One region of the Exiguobacterium sp. SH0S1 genome, then DNA from elsewhere that is predicted to be linked to it. Evidence: predicted binding sites of a transcription regulator. Region 1 holds the regulator's gene; the other holds the start of a gene.
What was found. Region 1 encodes Rex, which represses fermentation and respiration genes when NADH is low (regulators of the CRP and FNR family bind a similar motif). Its sites were predicted from a motif close to TTGTGAAATATTTCACAA; they were not measured.
Positions count from the first base shown of each region.

Region 2: a site for Rex is predicted at 2,446-2,463, ahead of cydD (thiol reductant ABC exporter subunit CydD). Genes of this name have one in related genera too.

Region 1 covers NZ_SJVC01000006.1:125,091-129,515, reverse strand. The annotation lists gene EVJ20_RS13220 (ABC-F family ATP-binding cassette domain-containing protein) at 1-1,679, opposite strand, end outside; gene EVJ20_RS13215 (redox-sensing transcriptional repressor Rex) at 1,829-2,485, shown strand; gene EVJ20_RS13210 (twin-arginine translocase TatA/TatE family subunit) at 2,485-2,703, shown strand; gene tatC (twin-arginine translocase subunit TatC) at 2,707-3,495, shown strand; gene EVJ20_RS13200 (YesK family protein) at 3,771-4,064, shown strand; gene EVJ20_RS13195 (FAD-dependent oxidoreductase) at 4,258-4,425, shown strand, end outside.
Region 2 covers NZ_SJVC01000005.1:34,651-39,075, forward strand. The annotation lists gene cydC (thiol reductant ABC exporter subunit CydC) at 1-695, opposite strand, end outside; gene cydD (thiol reductant ABC exporter subunit CydD) at 692-2,416, opposite strand; gene EVJ20_RS11865 (Crp/Fnr family transcriptional regulator) at 2,545-3,234, opposite strand; gene EVJ20_RS11870 (glycoside hydrolase family 31 protein) at 3,356-4,425, opposite strand, start outside.

The DNA.
Region 1 (4,425 bases):
TCGGCGCGCTGCTTCTTGACGACGACTTGTTTCGTCTCCTCGCGGGCGAGCCGGGCAAGGTCCTCGAGCTCTTCTTTCTTCTCGACGTAATACGAGTAGTCGCCGAGGTACTCATCGATGCCGTTCGGCGTGATCTCTAAGACACGCGTCGCGAGCCGGTCGATGAAGTAACGGTCGTGGGAGACGAACAAGATCGTCCCGGGATAGTCGACGAGCGCGTTCTCGAGGATCATCTTCGAGTCGAGGTCCAAGTGGTTCGTCGGCTCATCCAAGACGAGCAAGTTCGGTTGCTCGAGCTTGAGCTTGGCGAGCGTCAGCCGGGCCCGTTCGCCGCCGGATAGTTCTTGGACGCGTTTCATGACGTCGTCCCCGCTGAACAAGAACTGGCCGAGCAGACTGCGGACTTCTTGCTCGCGCATGAGCGGCCAGTCGTTCCAAATCTCATCGATGACGCGGTTCGCGTCCGACAAGTTCTGTTGTTCCTGGTCGTAGTAGCCGATTTCGACGCCGGTACCGTAGCGGATGTCACCGGTGAGCGGTGGTTGTTGTTTCGTCAACACTTTGAGGAGCGTCGATTTGCCGACTCCGTTCGGGCCGACGAGGGCGACCGACTCGCCGCGTTGCAGTTGGAAACGCAAGTGTTGTGCGATCGGTTTTTCGTAGCCGATGGCGAGGTCGCTGCCGCTCAACACATCGTTCCCGCTTTGGCGTTTGATCGAGAACGACAACACCGCGCTTCGTTCGTCACCGTCCGGCACGTCCATGCGGTCGATCTTCTCGAGCCGCTTGCGGACGCTTTGGGCGCGTTTCGTCGTCGTCGCCCGGGCGATGTTCCGTTGGATGAAGTCTTGCATCTTGGCGATCTCTTCTTGTTGCGACTCGAACTGTTTCTTCTCTTGCTCGTAAAGCGCGGCCTTCTGCTCGAGGAATTTCGTATAGTTCCCGACGAAGCGGCGGCTGCGGTTGCGTGACAGCTCGTAGACGACCGAGACGACGCGGTCGAGGAAGTAACGGTCATGGGAGACGATGAGGACGGCACCTTTATAGCCGCTCAAATATTTCTCGAGCCAGCTGAGCGTCTCGATGTCCAAATGGTTCGTCGGCTCATCCAAGATGAGCAGGTCCGGGCTTTGCAGGAGCATCTTCGCTAAGGCAAGACGTGTCCGCTGTCCGCCTGAGAGCGTATCGATCCGACGTTCGAAGTCGTCCGGGTAAAACCGCATCCCGTGCAAGATCGAGCGGATTGTCGCTTCATACTGATAGCCGCCGCGGTCTTTGAACGTGTGTTGCTCCTCGTCATACGCCGCAAGCAGACGCTCGTAGGCGGCCGGGTCGTTCAAGATCCGCTCCGAGCCCATGTCTTGCTCCATCTGGCGGAGCGTCTTCTCTTGTTCGATCAAGTCGGTGAAGACGGTGAGCATCTCGTTCCACATCGTCTCGTTCGATTCTAATCCTGAGTCTTGGGCGAGATAGCCGATCGTCACGTCTTTTGGCTTCATGATGTCGCCCGAGTCATAGTTGTACTCGCCGGCGATGACTTTTAACAGCGTCGACTTGCCGGCGCCGTTGCGGCCGACGAGGGCGACGCGTTCGCCTTCTTGGATTTCTAGTTTGACATTCTCTAAAATCGGCTCGACGCCGAACGATTTGGATAAGTTGTTGACTTGCAGTAGGATCAAGTGAAAAAACCCCTTTCTCTCTGTTTAGTATACTTTATTTCTTCCCCTTTTCAGGTATATTCATTGAGTGCTTATGTGAATTCGTTTACAATCAAGGTGTATGAAATCAGATTCGTTTGAAACGCGTCGTAAAAAGGAGGCTCTTTCCGTTGAGTCAAAACGAACCAAAGATTCCGCAAGCGACAGCCAAACGGTTGCCACTATACTATCGGTTTATCCAAAGCCTACATTCGTCAGGGAAACAGCGTGTCTCTTCTGCTGAACTGAGCGAGGCGGTCAAGGTCGATTCGGCAACGATTCGCCGTGACTTCTCATACTTCGGTGCGCTCGGTAAAAAGGGATATGGCTATAACGTACAGTATCTGTTAGAATTTTTCCGTAAGACGCTGAATCAAGACGAGATCACGAACGTCGCCTTGGTCGGGGTCGGTCATCTCGGGACAGCGTTCGTCAACTATAACTTCCTTAAAAACAATAACACACATATCGTCGTCGGGTTCGACGCAGACGAGACAAAAGTCGGCACGACGATGTCAGGTGTCCCGATTCATCACGTCGATGAGATGGAACAGATTATGAAGCAAAACAAAATCGATGTCGCCATCCTCACGGTCCCGTCTGCCTACGCGCAACCGGTCGCCGATGATTTGGTCCGCTATGGCGTTCGAGGGATCTTGAACTTCACGCCGGCGCGATTGACTGTACCGGACACGGTCCGCGTCCATCATATCGACTTGTCGATCGAACTCCAGTCGCTCATTTACTTTATGCAACACTATCCATCCGCTGAGGGGGTCCATCAATAATGGAATTTCTACAATCATCACTCGTCGTCGGTATCCCAGGTGGCGTCAGTATTTTCGTCATCGCCATCATCGCGCTCATCCTCTTCGGGCCGAAGAAATTGCCAGAGTTCGGCCGGGCAGCGGGGCAGACGCTCCGTGAGTTCAAAAATGCCACGAACGGTATGATGAAAGAGCACGATGAGACCGACAAGAAAGAAATTGAGAAGAAAGAGCAGTAAGCCATGAGCCATCAACCTGATCAAGAACGGGCACTGTCCGATCACTTGACAGAGCTGCGGAGACGACTGATGCTGTCGGCATTTGTCGTCTTTGCCTTCTTTCTGATCGCTTTGCCGAGTGTCAAATACGTGCTCGCCTATCTGCAGGCGGACCTCGTCGAACGAGGGCTCGAGCTGAACGCCTTTGGGGTCGCGGACCCGCTCATGATTTACTTGAACTTGGCGCTCGTCATCGGGCTCGTCGCATCGGGTCCATTTCTACTGTATCAACTGTGGGCGTTCGTCGCACCTGGTCTGCATCCGAATGAACGAAAATGGACGCTCGCCTATATCCCGGTCATCTTTATCTTGTTCCTCATCGGTCTCGCATTCGCCTACTATTGGTTGTTCCCGCTCGTCCTCGATATCTCGACGGACCTCGGGCAAGACCTCGGTCTGACACAGATTATCGGGGCGACGAACTATTTCACGTTCCTGTTGCAACTGACGATCCCGTTCGGACTGTTGTTCCAGTTGCCGGTCGTGACGATGTTCTTGACGCGCATCGGTGTCGTGACGCCGTACTTCCTCTCAAAAATTCGGAAGTACGCTTACTTCGCCTTGTTCGTCATCGCGGCATTCATCACGCCGCCGGATTTGACGTCACACCTCATGGTGTCGCTGCCGCTCTTCTTCTTGTATGAGATCAGCTTATCGATCTCGCGCGTGACGTACCGCGGTGTGCTCCGACGTGAGAAAGAGGCGATGGTGAAAGAACAGATGGATTTGATGAAGCAAATGAATGAGAAATGAACACTACGTCATGAGACGTGGTGTTTTTTTATGCGAGTACATTAAACTGGAAGTGTCTTGAAAAGGGGCTTGGCCATCGTGTTGATCGGACTGTTTTTCCTTGTCGGTTGGCAAGTACCACGGTTGGCATAACGGTGCTTTTTGGTCGCAAAATGTCGTACTGAAACCACATGTTCTAAGTGATATTGGTCGTAAACGCTTTTTCTGCAACAAGGAAGTACTCTTGTCACATGTTAAGATAGAAACCAATCAAACACACGTCAGGGGGAGAAGCGATGGCTTGGGAATATTACGGGGACGCGCTCATCGTCACAGGGATGTTGACGACGATGCTCATACTCGTCGTGCTATCTTTTTTGAAGTCACTATACAGGCGGAAACTCGTGTTCCCGTTGACGCTCGTGGTGATGGGCTATATCTTGTTTATGGTCGGGCTCGCCTTCGTCCGCGGCTGGGACGGAATGGGTTGGAGTTTGATCGGCTTCGGTTTGTACGTGATCGGGCTCATCACATATATCGGTGTCGTCATCTACCAGTGGGTGAAAGCGAGACGCACGTCCAATTCATGATTAAAACCGTTCCGGTCGCGGAGCGGTTTTTTTGTCGTCACAACCGTCGTTCAAACTTTAGACATAATTACGTGAAAAACTGAGCAAAGGGATTGTCAAACCTTCTTGTGAAATAGTACACTAAGTTCAGAAAGCGAATGTGATATTTGTCACAAACACTAACTTGCCTACAACTCAAAGGAGAGACTACCATATGAAAATCGCAGTCATCGGATGTACACACGCAGGAACAGCAGCAGTCAAAGGCTTACTCGCCAAGCACGACAACCTCGACATCACCGTCTATGAGCGGAACGACAACGTCAGTTTCCTCTCGTGTGGGATCGCCCTCCACGTCGGCGGCGTCGTCAAACGCGCTGAA
Region 2 (4,425 bases), on a different contig from region 1:
GCGGCGGCGTAACGATCGCTTCGAGCGAGCAAGTCGTCACGGGTCTGGCCGAGCTGGTCGTGCAACAATAAATCGCGGTACCCGTACATCATCTCGGTCACCCCGCTCGACAAGTCGCCGCGCAAGGCCCTAATTTCCTGGTCATGCTTCGCTCGGATGCCGGCAAACAAGATCGGAATCAAAAAGCCGGTCACGAACACCCCGAACACGAGCCAAAGGCTGACCGTCATCGAGAAGAACGTGACGAAGAAGATCGTGCTCAAGAAGACGAGCACTAAGATGATTGGCGGATAAAACACCCGCAAAAAGTAGTTTTGAAGGCTTTCGACGTCTCCGACGACACGGGCGAGCAAGTCCCCGCTCCGGTATTTGGCGAAGATGTTCGGCACGAGCGGTTCGAGCTGGCGATAAAACCGGACGCGCAGTTCGCTTAAAATCGTGAACGTCGCCCGGTGTGACGCCAAGCGTTCGCGGTAGCGGCTCCCCGCCCGAATGACGCCGAACAGCTTGATCAGGACGACCGGCACCATGAGCGCATAGAGGGGCGGCACAAGGCCGGCCCGCGACACGAGATATCCACTCGCCGCGAACAAGGCGACAGCCGCGAGGCCTGCCGTATAACCGAAGAAGATCGAGAGGATGATATCCTTTTTCTCTTTCATCATCCATTTTGTGATCGTCCAAAGTGAGTTCATCCTCTCACCCCTTTCTGTAACGTGAACAAGTCGGCGTAGGCCGGGACAGCGAGTAACTGTTCATGTGTGCCGTTCGCGACGAGGTTCCCCTCGTCCATGAACCAAATCGCGTCCGCTTGCTTGATCGTATGGAGACGGTGCGCGACCGTGACAAGCGTCGCGTCACGCGACAACTCCTCGATCGAGCGCCGAACGATTCTCTCGGTCACCAAATCGAGACCGGTCGTCGGTTCATCGAACAAGATGATACCTGGACGCTTCAAGAAGGCACGAGCCAGGGCGAGGCGTTGCCGCTCACCACCGGACAATCCGTAACCGCCTTCTCCGAGCTCGGTATTCAACCCGTCCGGCAAATTGGCGATGACCTCGACGAGGCCGGCGGCTTCAGCCGCCCGCATGATGTCAGTCTCGTCCGCCGTCTCACCGAGGGCGATATTAGCGGCGAGACTCCCGGCGAACAAATACGGGTTTTGCGAAATATACCCGATTGTCCCGTACCAAGACGTATCGGTGAACGATTCGAGCGGCTCCCCGTCGACGAGGACGCGGCCGCTGTCCGGTTTCACAAGACCGGACAGCACGTTCAACACGGTCGTCTTGCCTGATCCGCTCGCGCCGACCAGGGCGACGTGTGACCGTGCCGGGATGACCCCGCTCAGCGGGTGGAGCGTGAAGCGACCCCCTTCATATTGGAACGAGACCGCATCGAGCACGAGTTCGGGCGTCCGGTTTGTTAGCGGTCTGTCTCCCCATTCGATACGATCGTCCGGGGCGTCGAGCACCTCGAAGATGCGATCGGCCGCACCCATGCTGCCACGCCCCGTATGGAAGGCGCTGCCGAGGTCTTTGATCGCTAAATAGTATTCCGGGGCCAAGACGAGAATCAAGAAGCCGGCGAAAAACGTCAAGTTTTGCCAAACGACCATCTGGAGCGCCACTTCTAAAGCGACGACGCCGGTGCTGAGCATCGAGATGAACTCGAGCATGAGCCCTGACAAGAAAGCGGTCTTTAAGACGACCATCGTCGCGTCCCGGAAGTCGAGACTGCTCTTCTCGATTGCTTGCGCTTCTTGCTCGGCACGTCCGTATAGCTTGAGTGTCGTCAATCCTTGAAGGACGTCTAAAAATTTCCCCGAGAACTGGTTCATTTTCTCCATCTGCTCTTCAGACTTCTTCTGGGTCGCGATACCGATGATGATGAAAAAGATTGGAATGAACGGCGCGGTCACCATCATGATGACACCTGAGATCCAGTGCTGACTGAAGACGACGACGAGAATGAGCAGCGGGATGATCGATGTCTGGATGACTTGGGGCCAGTACTGGCTAAAGTAAGCATCGACCTCATCGACCGCATCCATATAGACACTGACTTTCTTCCCGGACTGTCCGGATAGAGACGTCTCGATCGGATTCGATGTGTAGCGGTCGAGCAGTTGACGTCGAAGCGTCCGCTTCGCCCGTTCCGACAAGTTGGCACCGATACGTCCCGAGACATACCCGAACAAGGCACGTGCGAGCAACGCGAGCACGAGCCAACCTAGAGACGGGATGACACTTTGGAACGATTCGTTTTTTAAAAATACTCGGTCGACGACGTCGACGATCAAATAAGCCTGAGCCAAGATGGACAACCCGATCATCACCGCGGCGATGACGAGCCCGACGATATGTCCTTTCTCGGCCAAAGCGAGAGCTTGCAGTCGTTTCACTGCGTTCATCCTTTCTAAACGTGCATGACAATTTTTCTTTGTGATGATTCTCACTAATTATAACTGATGTAAGTGTCCATAGCGAACGCTTCGCTTATCGAGACGTGCAAAAAAAACGCCACGAATGCAGCGTGGCGTCAGTGTGTCGCTTGTTCGAAATACTCAGGGTGCAACGTCACGAGTTGACGGGCGTCGAACTGGAGAATGTCTTCTTTTCGCAGTCGCGACAAGATGTGGGACACGGTCTCGCGCGATGTCCCCGACAGTCTCGAGATTTCAACTGTCGTGAACGGACAACGTACGCGCACACCGTCGGCTTCTTTTTCTCCGAGGTCTTCAATCAAGTAATGGATCGTATTGATCACCCGGTCGCTCGCGCTCGGCGTGATGATTTCCTGAACACGGCGTTCGTGAAGGTCAAGGATTCGATTCATCTGACCGACGATATGCAAGAGCATCGTCGCATTTCTTGAGACAAGCGCTTCAAAGCGATCCGTCGGCATATAAATGACTTCAATATCGGTCAGCGCTTCCGCCGAATGTTGGTAATACGTTTCCGTCAACAGTCCCCGGTACGGAAACAGCTGCTTCGGCTTCAAGTAGTCGGTGTATTGATGGGTCGCCGTTTCATTGCACCGCTCGAGCTTCACATACCCACTGATTAAAAAGTAGACGCGCTCACGCGGGTCGCCTTCCATGAATAAAAGCTGCCCTTTGCGGTACGTCCGACAGTATACGTGCGGTAGCAAGCTCTCTAGCTCGCGGCTCGTGCATTTATTGAAGATATCGAGTTGTCTTAAATCGTCGACTGTCCATTGCTGTCTCATGATCAATCCCTCGCTTCCCGAACTGTTCATCTTTCTTTTAGTATACGAGACCCATCTTGTGAAAACGCTTTCAAATTCCGACATTTTTCTGACAAGACAAAAGAGGGGTTGCCCCCTCTCCTCAGTCGAGCATCAATTCCATGATCGCATCTTGCAAATCGCGTTCGAGTTCGAGCGCATGGAGATCAAACAGCCACGCTTCGAGTCTCGTCTTCGACGCCGCCATCCGGTAGAGGCGGTCTTTCAAATCGTAAGATATCTCGGCGCGGTCAATGAAGCGATACAGGCGCTCCAGTCGATGACCGTTGTTCGTCACCTCGACAGGGAGCGACACCGTCACTTCCTCATCAATTTTACCGAGTTCGAGTCGTAACGTCTGCGTCTCCGGTTTATACTCACCCGAACCGGTCACCCCGCGTACGAGTAATGTGACGGTCCGGTCTGACGGTAAGACGGACGTGTCACCCGTAACATGAACGTGCAGGCTGCGCTCGTCCCAGTCGAGGGTGAACGTCGTCTCGGCGTAAGCTCCGGTCTCATAAGCCCGGTCGGTCCCGTTATCCTCATACAGCGTGAACGTGTTCGATGCCCCTGGGAAGACGACGACTTCGAGATCGGTCGGGTTGTCGGTGTCGTTGCGTCCAGAGCGATGAGCGGCCAGCGGGACGATCGCTCCAGCTTTCGCGAACACGGCCTGTTCGTCAAGCCCACGGAACACTCGGATCGACTTATCACCTTCGTAGCGATGACCCGTAAAGAAGTCGAACCAATCGCCTGTCGGCAACCAGACGTTCGTCGCCGCGACGTGAAGCCGCTTGTTCATCGGCTCGACGATCGGTGATACGACGAGTTCACTGCCGAAGTAGTATTCATTCGGCACGCCATACGCCGCTTCTTCGTCGGGATGATCGTAATACATCGGGAGGATGAGCGGGAGCGCATCCTGATGATTACGCCGGTTCATCGTGTACAAATACGGGATGAGTTGGTGGCGGAGTCGTAAAAACGACTTCATCGACCTTTCGGACTCGAGACCGAAGCGCCACGGCTCTTTGCCGTTAAAGATACTGAACGTCGAATGCAAGCGCATAATCGGGCTGAACACCCCGAACGCGACCCAGCGCGCGGCGAGCTCATCGTCTTTCGACCCTCGGTAATGCCCGCCGATGTCGTGGCTCCACCAACCGTAAC